Regions from separate parts of the Limosilactobacillus sp. DJ3M12 genome, predicted to be linked through region 1. Evidence: predicted binding sites of a transcription regulator. Region 1 holds the regulator's gene; each other region holds the start of a gene.
What was found. Region 1 encodes CtsR, which represses protease genes until heat stress. Its sites were predicted from a motif close to TTGGTCAAAAAAGGTCAAANA; they were not measured.
Positions count from the first base shown of each region.

Region 2: the regulator CtsR is predicted to act here: its motif matches at 4,395-4,415, upstream of ftsH (ATP-dependent zinc metalloprotease FtsH).
Region 3: the regulator CtsR is predicted to act here: its motif matches at 3,792-3,812, upstream of QOS06_RS09665 (ATP-dependent Clp protease ATP-binding subunit).

Region 1 is NZ_CANCWY010000012.1:572-6,908, forward strand. It holds gene QOS06_RS07030 (alpha/beta hydrolase) at 1-411, opposite strand, end outside; gene adhP (alcohol dehydrogenase AdhP) at 801-1,829, shown strand; gene QOS06_RS07040 (CtsR family transcriptional regulator) at 2,003-2,470, shown strand; gene QOS06_RS07045 (ATP-dependent Clp protease ATP-binding subunit) at 2,485-4,977, shown strand; gene QOS06_RS07050 (TetR/AcrR family transcriptional regulator) at 5,272-5,874, shown strand; gene rpoB (DNA-directed RNA polymerase subunit beta) at 6,102-6,337, shown strand, end outside.
Region 2 is NZ_CANCWY010000015.1:2,817-9,153, forward strand. It holds gene lysS (lysine--tRNA ligase) at 1-89, opposite strand, end outside; gene dusB (tRNA dihydrouridine synthase DusB) at 110-1,111, opposite strand; gene hslO (Hsp33 family molecular chaperone HslO) at 1,219-2,139, opposite strand; gene ftsH (ATP-dependent zinc metalloprotease FtsH) at 2,230-4,338, opposite strand; gene hpt (hypoxanthine phosphoribosyltransferase) at 4,579-5,121, opposite strand; gene tilS (tRNA lysidine(34) synthetase TilS) at 5,114-6,337, opposite strand, start outside.
Region 3 is NZ_CANCWY010000026.1:2,950-9,286, forward strand. It holds gene QOS06_RS09645 (glycosyltransferase family 4 protein) at 1-1,036, opposite strand, end outside; gene ptsP (phosphoenolpyruvate--protein phosphotransferase) at 1,270-3,000, opposite strand; gene QOS06_RS09655 (phosphocarrier protein HPr) at 3,000-3,266, opposite strand; gene ykzS (protein YkzS) at 3,388-3,573, opposite strand; gene QOS06_RS09665 (ATP-dependent Clp protease ATP-binding subunit) at 3,850-6,054, shown strand; gene QOS06_RS09670 (ECF transporter S component) at 6,106-6,337, opposite strand, start outside.

The DNA.
Region 1 (6,337 bases):
TTGCTTTGATAATTGATCTTTAAGCTGGAATAATTGTTCAGGAGCAAGATTAGCCATCTCACGAATATCTGTCATATCATACATTGAAATTGTTACAACAAATTTAATTCGTGTATCAACAGCCGCAGCGCTAAGAGCAAAGCCTGCCCCTCCACTGATACCGATAACACTTATTTGTTCGCGATTGACATGCTTTGCTTTTGTACCTGGATAATCAACTGCGGCACTAAAAGATTCTGCATATAAGTCTGGAGAAGCAACATGACGAGGTTCGCCAGCTGATTCACCCATGTATACTTGATCAAATGCAAGGGTAACAAAACCTAATTGAGCAAACGTATTTGCATAAATTGCTGCTGCCTGTTCCTTTGTGCTTCCATAAGGTGCCCCGATTACGATGGCTGGTAACAATTTGTCTTCTTCTAGATTCTTAGGGGTGTAGATATCAGCAGTAATTGCCGTTCCATAACGATTATTGTAACGAATATGTTGCCGCTCTACATTTTCACTTAGCTACTCACTCCTTTGTCTAATTGATTAAATTATAACATCCATATTAATAGGGAGCGTCTAAAATTGTAACAGTAAAGTTTTGGTGATAATTAGTAAGTGATTTACTATACAATATTAAAAGAATTAATTTTCCGGGCGTTATCATTGTTATATCAGTGTTTTAAATAAAAAATAAAATTATTAATTTCGTTAAATGTGCAAATTTTCACTTTAAATTTGTCTAGGAGTTGTGGTACTATAAGCTTTGTAAAAAGTAATTTGTTTATTAATAAAGGAGATCTTACCTTATGAAAGCTGCTGTTATTAACGATCCAGTAGACGGTTTTGTTACTGTTAAAGATGTTCAACTTCGGGATTTAAAGCCCGGTGAAGCTTTAGTTGACATGGAATATTGTGGCCTTTGTCACACTGATTTACACGTTGCTGCTGGAGACTTTGGTAAGAAGCCAGGTCGTATTATCGGTCATGAAGGAGTTGGTCGTGTATCTAAGGTTGCCCCTGGGGTTACTTCATTAAAAGTTGGCGATCGTGTATCAATTGCATGGTTCTTCAAGGGCTGTGGACACTGTGAATATTGTTTAACAGGTCGTGAAACTCTTTGTCGGAATGTTCTTAATGCGGGTTACACTGCTGACGGTGCAATGGCTGAACAATGTATCGTACCAGCTGACTACGCTGTTAAGGTTCCAGAAGGTCTTGATCCTGTTGAAGCTACTTCATTAACTTGTGCTGGTGTTACGATGTACAAGGCATTAAAGGTTGCTGACATCAAGCCAGGTCAATGGGTATCAATCGTTGGTGCTGGTGGTTTAGGTAACTTGGGTATTCAATTTGCTCACAACGTATTTGGTGCTCATGTTATCGCTGTTGATGGTAATCCTGATAAGCTTGAAGCCGCTAAGAAGAATGGTGCTGAAATTTTAATTAACCGTCATGACGGTGATGTTGATAAGCAAATTCAAGAAAAGGTTGGCGGTGTTCACGCTGCTGTAGTAACAGCAGTTTCTCCCTCTGCATTCGACCAAGCAGTTGATTCACTTCGCCCAGATGGTAAGCTTGTTGCCGTTGCGCTTCCACAAGGTGACATGAAGCTTAACATTGCTAAGACTGTTCTTGATGGTATCATTGTTGCTGGTTCATTAGTTGGTACACGTCAAGACTTAGCTGAATGTTTCCAATTTGGTGCAGAAGGTAAGGTTCACCCAATTGTTAAGACTCGTAAGTTAAGCGAAATTAATGATATGATCCAAGAACTTAAGGATAACAAGGTTGTTGGTCGGAATGTTGTTGATTTTGTTCACAACGATAACGACTAATTAAAAAAGTAGTTCATATTTAATTCTCTAAAAGACTAGTGTTGCGCTTGAATGCTTCGCTAGTCTTTATTATTTTCTTAAATGTATAGCTGAATGATCATACAAGTAGGCGCCGACTCTAAAAGTGTGTTAAAATAATGGTCAAGATTAGTCAAAAGAGCCGAGGTGATATAATGGAGAATAAAAGTATTTCAGATATTATCGAAGCATACTTAAAAGAAATACTTGGTGACTCAGCTCAGGTCGAAATTCGTCGTTCTGAGATTGCCAACCAGTTTGATGTGGTACCGTCACAAATTAATTATGTTATTAAAACGAGGTTTACCATTCAAAATGGTTATTTAGTAAAGAGTAAGCGTGGAGGCGGCGGATATATTCGAATCGAGCGAGTTAATTTACTTGATGACGTAAATGTGCTAAACTCACTTATTCAAGCAATTGGCGACTCGGTTCGTGAACGTGATGCTTTTGATATTGTTCGAACGTTATATGAAGAAGACGTGATTACGAGACGTGAAGGAGACTTAATGCTAGTTGCATTATCTAAACAAGCACTAGCAGTTAATGATAGTAAGATTGAAGATCAGCTTCGCGCCCGTATATTAGTATCATTCTTGAATCGACTTCGCTATGAAAGTTAAAAGGGAGATTGTACATGGATAATATGTTCACGCCAAGTGCAAAGCATGTTCTAGCAATTGCACAAGAACAAGCAAAATACTTTAAACACCAAGCAGTAGGGACTGAACACCTTCTGCTTGCCCTCTCAATGGATAAAGATGGGATTGCTAACAAAATATTTGAACAATTTTCTATTACGAACGATGATATTCGTGAAGAAATTGAACGCTTAATTGGCTATGGAACGATGGAAAATCTGGGAGCTTCAGATTATCTCCCATACTCACCAAAAGCAAAGCAAGTATTATCGTTAGCAGGTAAAGAAGCCCAACAAATGCATGCATTGAAGATTGGCACTGAACACTTATTATTAGCCTTAATCGCTGATGAAAGTGTTCTATCTTCACGGATTTTATATAGTCTAGATGTTGTGCCACGACAGATGAGAAAAGTAATTTTACGGCGGTTAGGGATTGCTGATAGTCAGCAACGCAATCCTAATCGTCAATCATCTCGTCGACGGATTCAGCAAGCTGGTACACCAACATTAGATAAACTAGCTCGTGATATGACAGAACTTGCTCGGAATGGTCAGCTTGATCCTGTAATTGGTCGAAATAAGGAAGTTAAACGTGTGGAACAGATTCTTAGTCGTCGTACCAAGAACAACCCAGTTTTGATTGGAGAACCGGGAGTAGGGAAGACGGCGATTGCTGAAGGACTTGCTCAGCGGATGGTTGATGGTAAGGTTCCAGCTGAATTGGCTAATAAACGTTTGATGATGCTTGATATGGGATCATTAGTTGCAGGTACCAAGTATCGAGGAGAATTTGAAGATCGTCTTAAAAAAGTAATTGATGAGATTCAAAACGACGGGCATGTGATTCTTTTTATTGATGAACTCCATACCTTAATTGGTGCTGGTGGTGCTGAAGGTGCAATTGATGCCTCCAATATTTTGAAACCGGCCTTAGCGCGAGGCGAGTTGCAAACAATTGGTGCTACTACGCTTGATGAATATCAGAAATATATAGAATCGGATGCAGCACTTGAACGACGCTTTGCCACTGTTCAAGTTGATGAGCCGACTACTGACCAAACTCTACAAATCCTGCGAGGACTACGACCAAAGTATGAGGAGCACCATCATGCTAAAATTACTGATGAAGCGCTAGAAGAAGCAGTTAAATTGTCAGATCGTTATATTTCGGACCGGTTCTTGCCAGATAAAGCAATTGATCTTATTGATGAATCGGCAGCTATGGTTCGAATTGATGCTGAAGATAAGAAAAATCATCAGCCTTCACTAGAAAGTCAGTTAGAAGATTTGCGAACCCAAAAAGAAGAAGCAATTGATAATCAAGACTTTGATCGTGCAGCTACTCTTCGTCAACAGGAGTTAGCACTAAAAGATAAGATTGACCGTAAAAAACAACGCACTCAACAAAAAGATTCTCATAACTACAAATTGAAAGTAACTGGTGAAAACATTGCACAAGTTGTTGCTGAATGGACAGGAGTTCCTTTAACTCAATTGAAGAAGAGTGAAAGTGAACGATTGGTTAACTTGGAAAAGGTTCTGCATCAACGAGTAATTGGTCAAGATGAAGCAGTTACCGTAGTCGCTAAGGCAATTCGGCGTGCACGAAGCGGTCTTAAGGATCCTAGTCGGCCGATTGGTTCTTTTATGTTTTTAGGACCGACCGGGGTAGGAAAAACAGAGCTTGCCAAGGCATTAGCTGCTGCAATGTTTGGCTCGGAAGATAATATGATCCGGATTGATATGTCCGAATATATGGAAAAATATAGTACTAGTCGCTTGATTGGTGCCGCTCCAGGATATGTCGGTTATGACGAGGGTGGCCAACTAACTGAAAAAGTACGGCAACGTCCATATTCAGTTGTCTTATTAGATGAAGCTGAAAAGGCACATCCGGATGTATTTAATTTATTACTTCAAGTTTTAGATGATGGTTACTTAACTGATGCAAAAGGTCGGCGCGTTGATTTTAGAAATACCATTATTATTATGACTTCTAACCTTGGAGCAACTCAGCTTCAGGATGAAAAAGAAGTTGGTTTTGGGGCAAAAGATATGTCACAAGACTATAATGCGATGGCATCGGCAATTAAGCAACAAATGAGGTTATACTTCCGCCCAGAATTCCTTAATCGGATTGATGAAACGATTATCTTCCATTCATTACAAAAGAAAGAGCTTCATCAAATTGTTAAACTCATGGTTAATGATTTAAATAAACGGGTAAGTGAGCAAGGCATTAACTTGAAAGTTACGCCTGCTGCAATTGATGTAATTGCAAAGCTTGGTTACAATCCTGCTTATGGAGCTCGTCCGCTTCGTCGTGCTTTACAAGATCATGTTGAAGATGATTTGAGTACTGGACTACTTAGTGGTGAAATCAATGTTGGAGATGACGTAACAGTAGGTGCGCATCACGGTAAAATTACTTTTAAAGTAAAAAAGCCAGATGAAGATAAAGCTGTTGAATTAAAATTGAATAGATAAAAAGAACGGTAAATTATTCTGAAAGTGCAGAGTAATTTACCGTTTTGTATTCTGGTTTCATTAAATTTGAAATACACAAACCGAATATTTGAGTTTTATGTATTATAAAAATGTTATAATTGTAACTTTTGTTCTCTAATGATATCTAATGATAATAGAAGAAAAAGCTACCAAATTGCATTCATTTATCACATTTGATGATTATTTTTCTAAAACGGTTGTCAAAAGATAAGTTATAGCCTTATAATGTGTTTATCAGATAATTAATGATTAAAAATAGGGGATGAACAATAAATGAAGCGAGCAGAACAATTAGAAAAGACAAGACAAGCAATCTTAAAAACCGCTACAAAGTTATTTTTACAAAAGGGATTTGGTGAAACTTCAACACGGGATATTGCCAAACAGATTGGAATTACGCAACCGGCTTTATACCACCACTTCAGCGATAAAGAGGTTTTATATCTGGATGTAATGACAAATTTATGTGGAAAAGTTCGCCAAGATATTAATAAAGTAATGCGTAAACATGATTTGTCACCGAATGAACAATTATGGCAAATCACCAAGGCATTAAAAAAACATCATCCATTAAGTATTTATGACCAATACAATCAGGCAATGCGCCTATTATCGAAGAGTGCACAGCAAAAGCTTAATATGATCTTTACAATGGATTATCTAGAACCAATTGCAGCATTTTTCCGTCAACCAGATGTAGGGTTACGTCCTGATATTCTTCCTAAAGAAGCTGCTGAATTATTTATTGCAGGACTAACTCCAATTTTTGGCACTTCGCAATTAATTGGTGGCCATTCAATTACACCAGAACAACGTGACCAATTAATCCTAGACTGCATTATTAACGGTTTATCAAATTGGGGCGGAAAAAATTAAAAAATATAAAAATAATTGTTGACGAAATTTAATAGAACTTGTATACTTAAGTAGTATGTAATTGTGAGTTCATTTGAACCTGGTGATCTATTGTCCATCAGATTCTGCATAAAAGCCAAAGACAGTCGTTGAACTGTTTTTGGATTTTTTTTGCCCAAAAGTCGTATTTTAGGCAAATTGTAATCAAATTGTAACATTTAAATGAGCTCGCGGAATAAATTAGAGAGGTGAACAGTTTGGCTGGACATTTAGTTAAATACGGTAAACACCGTACCCGTCGTAGCTACTCGCGAATTAAAGAAGTTCTCGAATTGCCAAACCTTATTGAAATCCAAACCGATTCTTACAATTGGTTCATGGAAAAAGGTTTGCGGGAAATGTTTGATGATATTATGCCAATTGATGATTTTCAAGGAAAACTTTCTTTGGAATTCGTTGACTATCAACTTTTAGAACCTAAGTA
Region 2 (6,337 bases), on a different contig from region 1:
AAGCGACGGCCAAACGGTTCAATCCCCGCTTCTTTTAACTCTTCCATTTTTTCACGCCGAACGCGCATTTGATCTAGTTCTTGTGACACTTAAGTTCTCCTCCTCGTAATTAAGCTTGCTGTCTTTTTGCAGCTCGTTCTGCAGTTTGTTCAGCAAAGCGGTCAAAAATATCGTTCATTTCATCAAGTGTTTCTGCCTCGACTAACGCTACCTTAGTCCGGGCAGCACGCGGAATACCCTTGATATAGTACGTGGATAACCCACGGAACTCACGAACTCCAACATATTCACCCTTTAAATCAACTAAACGATTAAGATGATCTTTGGCCATTTCAATCTTTTGTTCTGGGGTTGCTTCTGGGAGCAGCTCACCAGTCTCTAAGTAATGTTCAGTCCGCTTTAGCATCCATGGGTTACCCATTGCTGCCCGACCGATCATTGCGGCGGTTGCGCCAGTCATATCAAGAATCTTCTTAGCATCTTCTGGTGTCTTCACATCACCATTAGCCATGAACGGAATTTTCAATTGACTCGCTACTTCTTTTAGTATATTCCAATCTGCTTGTCCCGTATACATTTGTTTTCGAGTTCGACCATGCATCGCAATCGCGCTAGCTCCTGCACGTTCAGCTGCTAAAGCATTTTCAACAGCTAAAATATGCTTGTCGTCCCAACCAGTTCGCATCTTAACGGTAACTGGCTTCTTAACAGCATCAGTAACATATGACACCATTTCATAGACTTTATTAGGATCCAGTAACCACCGTGCACCCGCGTCAGTTTTTACAACCTTATTAACAGGACACCCCATATTTATATCAATCACGTCAGCTGCTGTATGTTGATCTACATACTTAGCAGCCTCAACTAATGTCTCTTTGGTTCCGCCAAAAATTTGAATTCCCATTGGATGTTCTTCCGGGTCGACATCCATCATATTTAAAGTTCGTTGATTATGATACACAATGCCACGGTCTGAGATCATTTCACAGACAACGTAGCCAGCACCAAATCTTTTACAGATAACCCGAAAGGCTGAATTGGTTACTCCAGCCATTGGTGCAACAACAACTTGATTAGGAATTTCAACGTTACCGATCTTCCATTTCATTTTTTCACCTCATTACTGCTTAAGAAACTGTGCTGGCCATCCAGTTTCATTTTTAATTGTCCGATAACTCAACTATCATAGCATATCAACACGCTTAGCACCAAAAATTACTTTTCATCTGTTGATTTTTTATCATCATTTGCAGTCATTTCCGCGTAGATCTTCTTTAATTCGTCTTCGCTAAATTCGTACTTCTTCCCGCAGAATTGGCAAACAGCTTCCGCATGGTGGTCTTCGTCAATCAATTTCTTCATATCATCTTTAGAAATACTTGCAAGGGCATGTGCAAAACGCTCCTTCGAGCAATCACATGCATAACGAACCGGCATCGTTTCAAGGATCTTTAAGTCATCACCAAAAATTTTCTTTAAAATATCTTCTGGCGTATCACCATCACGTAACATTTGTGATACCAATGGCAAGCTCTTCAATGTCTTTTCAAGCTTGCTGATTTCTTCATCGCTAGCACCAGGCATTACTTGAATCATGAAGCCACCAGCAACGTCAATATTTTCATCAGGGTTAACGAATACTGAAAGGCCAACTGCTGAAGGAATTTGTTCAGATTGAGCAAGGTAGTAAGTAAAGTCATCACCAAGTTCACCAGAAACTAAATTTACTTCGCCGGTATATGGTGTCTTGTCGCCAGGAGACATCTTGGTTACAGAAAGAGTTCCTTGATTACCAATTGCCTTTGCGACATCGATCTTCCCCTTATCATTGGCTGGTAAAGAAACGTGTGGATTACCCATGTAGCCTTTTACGGTTCCTTCAGCAGTTCCATCCGCAATAATAAAGCCAACTGGACCATTTCCCTGAATCTTAACCGTCATTCCTGCTTCTCCTTGTAAACTAGAAGTAGCCAAGAGAATCGTTCCAATTAACGTTCGACCAAGGGCAGCCGAAGAAGCACTCCATGTATCATGAATTTCGTGTGCCTTTTGAACGACTTGGGTAGCATTTACAGCATAAGCCCGAAACTTTCCATCCTTAGTCATTGACTTTACTAAATAATCTGTTGTTTTCATTTTAAATTTCTCCTTAAAATTAATCCTAAAGAAAAAACGGAAGATCACCACCTACCAATCAGGTTTTGTATCTTCCGTCTTTTCAATAGTTTACTTGTCTTCAGAATTGTCTGAATCATCACTTGATTGTGAATCATTTGAGTTGTCACTCTTAGTATCGGATGAATCATTTTGATTATCCTTTGCTTCATCGTGACGCTCATTTTCCAATCGTTCAAGTTCACGCTTGGATTCTTCAAAGGTTTGTGCACGTGCCTCTTCGTCTTCAGCAGCCACATCCTTATCAGGAACTTTTCCAGTCTTATAAAGGCTAAGAATTTGTTTTTCATCAAGCGTTTCGTATTTGAGTAATGCTTCAGCGATTTGCTTATGTTGTTCACGGTGCGTCTCAATAATGTGTAAGGCGGTTTCGTGCCCTTCAGTTAAGATTCGACGTACTTCTTCATCAACTAAAGCAGCAGTCTTTTCGGAGTAAGGTGATTGGTCATAGCCTTGACCTGTAAAGACCTGACCAGAACTTTGCAGTTCTACCGGACCAATCTTATCACTCATTCCGTACTGGGTAACCATCGAACGAGCAATTTGGGTTGCTTGTTCAAAGTCATTTGAAGCTCCTGAAGATTGTGACTTAAAGACAAGCTCTTCAGCAGCTCGTCCACCCATCAGACCAGCGATTTGTTCCATCGCATTCTTTTTCGACATTAACATCTGATCTTCACGTGGAAGCATGATAGCATATCCACCTGCGCGACCACGTGGGACAATGGTAACCTTGTGCACAACTCGTGCGTCATTTAATACAAGACCCACAATCGTGTGACCCGCTTCGTGGTATGCAACAGTCTTTCGTTCTTGTTCAGATTGGACACGGTTATGCTTAGCTGGTCCAGCAATTACCCGGTCTTCTGCTTCATCTAAGTCAGCAGCATCAATTTCAGTTTTGTTCCGCCGCGCAGCTAATAAGGCCGCTTCGTTTAATAGGTTAGCTAAGTCAGCCCCAACAAAACCGGGAGTCTGTTTAGCAATTTCCTTTAAATCAACGTCGCTTGCCATTGGTTTGTTCTTAGCATGAACTCGTAAAATGGCTTCACGACCCTTAACATCTGGACGACCTACTAAAATCTTTCGGTCAAAACGTCCTGGACGTAAAAGGGCGGGATCCAAGACATCTGAACGGTTAGTAGCTGCCATGACGATGATTCCTTCATCGCCTTGGAAACCATCCATTTCAACTAACAATTGGTTCAAGGTTTGTTCACGTTCATCGTGACCGCCGCCCATGCCATTTCCACGGCGCCGACCAACGGCATCAATTTCATCAATAAAGATGATTGCTGGAGCAGCTTTCTTGGCTTGATCAAATAAGTCACGAACACGACTAGCACCAACACCGACGAACATTTCAACAAAGTCAGAACCAGAGATTGAGAAGAATGGTACCCCTGATTCACCGGCAACCGCCTTAGCTAGCAAGGTCTTACCAGTACCTGGAGGCCCCTCCAGTAAAACACCAGATGGAATACGAGCACCAAGCTTAGTGAATTTCTTTGGATTCTTCAAGAATTCAACGATTTCAACCAATTCTTGTTTCTCTTCTTCTTCACCGGCAACATCTGAGAAACGAACTTTGTTTTTCTTAGCATCAGATGGCTTGGCCTTGGTCTTACCAAAGCTCATCACTCCACGGCCACCCCCACCTTGACCAGCTTGGCCCATCATCATGTAGAAGAAGAAAATCATGATGACCAATGGCAAGACAGTCAACAACAGGTTCATCCAGACACTATTAGATTCTTCAGCACGAGTACTAATCTTTACATTATGACGGTTAGCATAGTTTTGAAGTTGACTAACAGTTACGTCACTTTCCAAAACAGAACTTTGGAATTGAGTTACCTTATTGTTTCGTTGTGGTGTAAGAGCAAAGCCAGTATTGTTGGCGGAATTGGCATTGTTTGACTGAGGTTTACGGTAAGTACCCGTAACCTTATATACCCCACCATTTGGCTGAAGCTGAACGCTCTTAACCTTATTACTCTTCAGTTCGGAGATAAACTCGCTTTGGGAAACTGTCTTACTTTGTCCTGTTGAGGCATTGCCCCCAAAGAAGAAGTAGGCGATTCCCATAATACACAAGAACATCACGGCATAGAAGAGAACGTTATGAGTAAAATTATTTTTTTTACGATTGTTGTTCATAACAACCTCCTATCTACCAGCAACGATATTTTATAATTGTAGTCATTATCATAGCATATTTGACAAATATTGACCATTAATTTTACAGAAGAATTAATAGTTTTATCGCCAATGTTATTAATAATACATAATACATACTACATATTTACGGATCCATAAAAATGGACGTTAATTAAGAATATCTTTAAAATACCGTCCATTTAATATTGATTTTTCCGTCATCCTAATTATCTAACATTTTTAGTCATTTTGGTATACAGATGGCTTCAAAATTCCAACATACGGTAAATTTCGGTAGAATCCTTTGTAATCAAGGCCATACCCTACCAAGAACTCTTTAGGAACCGTAAAACCAACATAATCGGGTTCGACATCTACTTCCCGACCTTCTGGCTTATTTAATAATGAACAAACCTTTATGCTCTTTGCTCCCCGGTCGGCTAAAAGGTCCATCAAGTACTTCAAAGTATGACCGGTATCAACAATATCTTCCATAATTAGAACATGCCGATCTTTAACATCTGTTTTCAAATCATGAATAAGTTTAACTTTTCCAGTCGAACCTAAGCCACCAAAATAACTAGAAACATCAATAAAGTCGATTTGGGCCATGATATCTAGCCGTTCAATCATATCAACAGTAAATAAAACTGCTCCGCTTAGAACGGAAATGATAATTGGCCGTTTATCCTTATAATCTTTTGTTAAGTCCGTTGCTAATTCGTCCATTCGTTTGCCAAGCATTTCTTCGCTGTATAAGACACGCTCAATATCGTTATTCATTTACCTTCTTCTCCTTATTTTTTATTCCAATAAAACATGACCGACATGTCTGCTGATAGCCGGTTGGCCGTTCAAACCAACTCCACTTTCGGTTAACTATCCAGACGACCTCGTCATGCGCATCAACCAGGACCATTTGCTGGTCACGCTGTTTTCGGGAAACTTTTTGGTCAATTAGGACCCGCTTGACTAACTGGTGATGACCATTTTTTAAGCGAATACGATCTTTTTGTCGCCATTGTCGTAGCCGCAGCGGAAATTGATCTGGAGCAAGCCATTGCAAAACTACCTGCTCTTCATCATTGAAAAACGACTTTTCAGCTGACACTGCCATTAAGTTTATTGGATCTACTTGATACCATTGTTCCAATTTTATCATATGATCTTGGGACTTTTGTAGGTTCTCAAGCGGATTATCCAATTTTTTTAACACACAAGTAGCGTAGGCTTTCTCAAGAATATATCGATGCGGCAACTCAATGATTTGCTGTGGCTTTTGCTCGTTTTCTAGGATCTGCAGCAGTTCATCAAGTTGCTGGTCCTTAATATCATATATTCCTTGTTGATTAAACCATTGTCGTAAAATTTCTTTTCGAATGATTTCCTTATTTTGCAATAATCTTGCCAGGATCATCCTTCCTTGTTGATCAACACATGCTGCTAATTGATCTGCCACTTCTTGATCACGCCAGGCAAGGAGATCCGTTAACTGTTGATGATAGCTTTCGAGGTGAGAAAGCAACTGAGGATTCTCTTCTTCAAGCATTGGAATTATCGCATGCCGAAATCGATTCCGTTGAATGTTCAAGTCCTTATTTGTCTTATCCTCATACCACTTAAGATGATGCTGCAAAGCATATTTCTTTAACTGCTGTTTACTAAAGGGTAAAAGCGGCCGAATTAAGGTTCCAGAAGCAAATGGTCGCCGATCTCGTATTCCCACTAATTGACTCAACTGACCACCACGAGCCATCTTCATCAGCATTGTTTCTGCTAGATCATTTTGGTGGTGTGCAGTTAGCAGAATGCTTGCCTGATTATCTTTCATCACTTCCCGGAAAAATTGGTAGCGTGCTTGACGGGCAGCGTTTTCGACCCCGGTCTGTGGATGAAGATCTTGTGGCCAGTGTGCAACTGCTAGTTTTAAATCATTTTGTTTACAATACTGCCGAATGAACCGTTCTTCAAGCTGGCTTTGTTTTCGTAACTCATGGTT
Region 3 (6,337 bases), on a different contig from region 1:
TAAGGTAAAATAGGACACCATTAACCAAGTCAGCCCGTTTTTGAAAACTAATGCCAATCGCTGGGTCATCAATCAATTGGTCAGTATATTCACTACGCATAACCACAATTGGCAAATCCGAGGCAAGGGCTTCATCATAAGTCAGTCCTTGTGATTCAGAATCGGAGGCTGAAACAAAAACATCTGCCATTTGGTAATAATGGTAAACTTCATCATTTGATATCTCACCAGCGAAACTAACATTGTCATTAAGCTGCATTTCACGAACTTGACGCTCCAGAGTATGTCTTGCGGGACCATCCCCAACAATCAGCAACTGTGCATCAGGCTTGTGAGCAAGAATATCTGGCATTGCTTCTATCAGTGAGTGGATATTCTTTTCATATGCTAAACGACTAAGCGAAAGTAAAACTGGGGTCTCTTCACTGTAGCCTAACTTTACCCTTAAATTAGCTATTTCTTCTGCTGAATCTCGTTTACTATATACCCGTAAATTAATCCCAGTCGGAATAACACGAATTGGTGATTCAACATGATAACTGGTTAAAGTATCCAAAACACGGTCACTTGGAGCAATAATCCCAGAAATATTTTTTAAATAAAGATGAGCAAGCCGGGCAACATCATTCGGCTTAAGAATATGGCCATTCGCAATATAGTGGAGATAATCCTGATACATCGTATGGTAAGTATGGAGACAAGGGATATGCAAATGCTTGGCAACCGTCTTCCCCATAACTCCAAGCGCAAATTCAGTTTGATTATGAACTATATCTAATTGGAACTTTTTAGCAAGCTTGATGGCTCGAAATACGCCACGCACCGCAATTCGACGATCAGAAAACGAAACAAAAGGAATGCTTGCAAAGCGGTATATCCCATTTTCAACATCATCATGTTTAGCCTTAGGATCAGTTGTCGTAAAAATATATACATGATGTCCCTGAGCAATCAATTCATCACGAAGCGTCTTAATCGAAGTCGCCACGCCACTCACCTGAGGGAAATATGTATCTGTAAAAATACCAATATTCAACCTAACTGCTCCTTTTTCATCATAAGTTTTCTAGATAATAATTAGTCATAACTGCTATTATACTAAAGCATTCACTGAACCGCAAAACGGATTTAAGATATTTTAAATCTTCCTCCTAATAGTAACAAGACTCGGGAAGCCTGATTAAGATTTCTTTACAAAATCTTTTAATAATGAGAATAAAAAATAACCCTCTTGACATGGTGAACAATCAAGAAAGTTAATTTCATTTATCAAAGTTTTACCTGCGGAACATACTTTTCCACTAATTCTTGGACCGCCGCGGCAGTTTCAGCATGAATCGCTCGATGAACTAATGGTTGTAATTTGCGCGTATTCAACTGGTTAATTAAAGAGCGAACACGTAAAATCTGACTACTGCTCATTGAAAATTCATCAAGCCCCATTGCCATTAATAGAGGAACCGCATAAGGATTATTAGCCATCTCTCCACACATTCCGACCCACTTGCCTTCAGCATGCGCAGCTTCAATCACTTGCCGCACCATCCGTAAAACTGCTGGGTGAAGTTCTTGATATAGGTATGCTACTTGCTGATTTCCGCGATCAACAGCAAATAGGTACTGAATAAGGTCATTACTGCCAATGCTGAAAAAATCAACATATTTTGCAAAATGTTCAGCCATAACTGCAACTGCTGGAATCTCTAGCATCATGCCAACTTCAATATTTTTAGCAACTTGAATACCTGCTTGCTCAAGCTTTTCTTTTTCATCGTCAAGAATTGCTCGTGCCGCTTGGAACTCTTCAATTGTTGCAATCATCGGAAACATAATGGCTAACCGTCCATAAACGGATGCACGAAGAAGGGCACGCAATTGAGGACGTAATATTTCTGGGCGTGCCAATCCAATCCTAATGGCACGAAAACCTAGGTAAGGATTGTCCTCATGAGGAAGAGCAACCATCCCCAGCTTTTTATCGCCACCAATATCAAGCGTTCGCGCGACTACCCGTTGTCCGTTCATCGCTGAAACAAATCTTTTGTAAGCATTAAATTGTTGCTCTTCTGTTGGCAATTCATCCTTACTCATATAGAGGAATTCCGTTCTTAAAAGGCCAATTCCCTCGGCACCATCCTCTTGAGCATCAATAACGTCAGCAAATGTTCCGACATTAGCTCCCACTTCAAATCGGCGCCCATCAGCACTCACAGTTTGCTTATCTTTTAACGCTCCCCACTTTTGCTGCTCCTGGATAAATTTACCGGCTAACAAACGGTAATGCTCAACCTCTTCCTTCGTTGGATTGACAATCACCTTGCCATGAATTCCATCAACAATCAGTAAGTCGCCATCATGAATGATCGTAGTAGCATCCTTGACACCAACGACAGCGGGCAAAGAAAGGGTTTTACTCATAATTGTAAAGTGAGAAGTGCGTCCACCATTAGTTGTAACAACCCCTGCAACATATCGTTTATCAAATTGAGCGGTATCAGTAGGCGTAATATTATTAGCAACAAAGATCGCGCGGTGGTCTAAAAGTCCTGGGTCTGGTAAAGGAACATTCAATAGGTGACTCAAAACTCGTTTGGTCACATCACGCAAGGCGGTTGCCCGCGCATATAAATACTCATTATCGTTTTTGCGCTCAAAAATACTTAAATAATAATCTTCAACGCGTTTAACAGCCCACTCGGCGGTATCATGATGGCTATTAATACGGTCAATAATCTTCTTTTGTAAAGTCGGATCGTCTAAAATCGCAATTTGGGTATCAATAATCGTCACTGCCCGTTGACCTAACAACTCATGGGCACGCTTAGATAAATGCTGAAGTTCGGCCTTGCTTAACGTAAAAGAATCATGAAGCCGGGCGACCTCATGATTCTCATCAGCTGTATGCTGTTTTTTTATAGATAGATCTGACTCTACTAACAGGTGTGCCGGAGCAATCGTAATACCACTACTAGCGGCAAGTCCGGTTAGTAGTATAGACATTAGTCAGTCAATCCTTCTTTCTTCATAGTTTCCGCAACGGTGTCCAAAGCTTCTTTTTCGTCGTCACCATTAGCAGTAATAGTAACCTTAGCGTTTTGACCAACACCAAGGGACATTACACCCATGATTGACTTCAAGTTTACACTCTTACCTTCGTATGAAAGAGTAATGTCAGATGAAAACTTTGAAGCAGCTTGTACCAAAATAGTAGCTGGACGAGCATGAATACCAGTTTCAGAAGTAATTGTAAATTCACGTTTTTCCATATTAATCAGTCTCCTTCGAGCAGATATAATTAATTTATTATCAGTAGCTTGACCACTGATACACCTCGATAATTACATTTTAGCAATTGTAAGCGTTAAATACAAGGCTACTTCTTGCGATTTATCGCTCTCTTAATTGATAAATAATTTTACCGCCTCGCTGCGCTTCGCCTTCAATTTGCGAACGATATGCATACGAGTGAAAAATCGGTTGAAATTGCTGAAAATTTTCGGGGGTAATTACAAAATGATCAATCTTTTTATTTCGTAAATCATCCAACAATTGTTCAAAATTTTCTTCTGCCATTCAATCACCTCAACATAAAATTCTATCTTCTTATTATACATGAAATTACGATTATACTTCTATTTTAGCATTCATGGCTAAAGAGTGCTAAAATCAAAGTGAGCTATTTTCGGTATTCCTAAGTAACTTAGCTATATAGGAAAGATCGCTCTTTATTTAAGAAAATATTTAAGTTTTATGGCTTGCTTTGCGATAAAAAGTAAGTATAATATTAATCAATGGTCAAGAAAGGTCAAAAAATTCTTGATGAAACTATTTAGGAGGTATTAAATTTAGATGCAATGTCAATACTGTCATCAAAATCCAGCCACGATTCATCTTCAAATGAATTTTAATGGACAACGGATTCAAATAGACCTCTGCCAAAATTGTTATCAAAAATTACAAAATCTACAAACAGATATGATGAATGGAGGTAACGGAATGAATAATTTCGGTTTTGGAAGCCTCGAAGACTTCATGAATGCAATGAACAATATGCAAAGTCAAGCTGCCGGCGCTAATGGTCAAAACATGAACGGCCAAGCTCAACGACAAGGTGGCGGCCGGAACGGAAAAGGAATCCTTGGTCAATATGGGATCAACCTTACTGATCTTGCTCGCCAAGGTAAAATTGACCCAGTCATCGGACGCGACAATGAAATTAAACGAGTAATTGAAATTTTAAACCGTCGAACCAAGAATAACCCAGTCTTGATTGGTGAAGCTGGGGTTGGTAAGACCGCGGTTGTCGAAGGCCTAGCTCAAGCAATCGTTAGCGGTCAAGTTCCTGAAAAGCTTGCTAACAAGGAAATTATCCGACTCGATGTTGTTTCCTTAGTTCAAGGTACTGGAATTCGGGGACAATTTGAAAAGCGGATGCAACAATTAATGGAGGAAGTTCATAAAAATAAGAACATCATCCTCTTTATTGACGAAATCCACGAAATCATGGGTGCGGGAAATGCTGAAGGCGGAATGGACGCTGGAAATGTTCTTAAGCCCGCCCTTGCCCGTGGTGACTTCCAATTAGTTGGTGCCACTACTCTTAATGAATATCGAAAGATCGAAAAAGATGCAGCTCTTGCACGACGGTTCCAACCAGTTGAAGTTGATGAACCATCCGTTGAAGAAACAATCCGCATCTTAAACGGAATCAAAAATCGTTATCAAGATTACCACCATGTTAAATACACAGATGACGCAATTGTAGCAGCTGCTAAACTTTCTGACCGCTACATTCAAGATCGTTACTTACCTGACAAAGCTATCGACTTACTTGATGAAGCGGGATCAAAGAAGAACTTAACGCTTAAAAATGTGGATCCAAACGCAATCGAAAATGAAATCCACACAGCTGAAGCACACAAGCAACAAGCAGCTGATAACCAAGATTATGAAAAAGCAGCTTTCTACCGCGATCAAGTCGCTAAACTTGAAAAGGCAAAGAAAGAAGCTGAAGAAAACCATACTGAAGATTCTGCAACTGTTACCGTTAAGGATATGCAGAGAATCGTTGAAGAACGGACAAATATTCCAGTTGGTGACCTGCAAAAGCAAGAAGAAAATCAACTTCGCGACCTTGATAAGAAGCTTGATGAACACGTTATTGGTCAAACCCAAGCAGTGGATAAGGTTGCCCGTGCCATTCGTCGTAACCGGATCGGTTTGAACAAGTCTGGTCGGCCAATTGGTAGTTTCCTCTTTGTTGGTCCTACGGGGGTTGGTAAGACTGAAACGGCTAAGCAACTTGCCCTCCAATTGTTTGGTTCTAAGGATGCCATGATTCGGTTTGATATGTCTGAATACATGGACAAGACCTCTACTTCTAAATTAATCGGGGCTGCTCCTGGTTATGTTGGTTACGAAGAAGCTGGTCAGTTGACTGAACAAGTACGGCGGCACCCTTATAGCTTGATCTTACTTGATGAAGTTGAAAAGGCGCACCCAGATGTTATGCACATGTTCTTACAAATTCTGGATGATGGTCGTTTAACTGATTCTCAAGGACGCACTGTTAGCTTCAAGGATACAATCATTATCATGACATCTAATGCCGGAACTGGTGATTCAGAAGCAAGTGTTGGTTTCGGTGCTGAGTCTAATGGTAGTACTCATTCCATCATTGACAAGTTGACAAACTACTTCAAGCCAGAATTCTTAAACCGGTTTGATGACATCGTTCAATTCAATGCTCTCTCCAAGGATGACTTGATGAAGATCGTTAACTTAATGATTGATGATGTTAATAACATGCTTGCTGATAAGAACTTGCACATCGAAGTCACTAACAACGTTGAAGAAAAATTAGTTGACATGGGCTTTGATCCAAAGATGGGTGCTCGTCCTCTTCGTCGGGTAATCCAAGAACAAATCGAAGACCGGATTGCTGATTACGTTCTTGATCACAGTGACGCTCATAATTTAGTTGCTAAACTTGATGATAATGGTGACATTGTTGTCGAAGAAACTGAAGAAGTACCAACAATTGCTAAAAAATAACTGAGTATAAAAAACGAGGCTGAATTTTTCAACCTCGTTTTTTTATTACACTCAATTTACTTCCAAACGACGGCGGACTTCCAATACCGGAAGAGCAACCATCGGGACAATAATAATTGCCAATATCAATTCTGCGAGCCCATTAGTCGCCATGACCGTTTCTAAAGCAATTAATAAATGATTAACATTTACCCCATAAGTTTGCGCAACTGCTGGAGTACGATAAAATAGATAAATAAAGCCTAATACCAAGCCAGTATTAGTAAGGGTTCCTACTATTGCA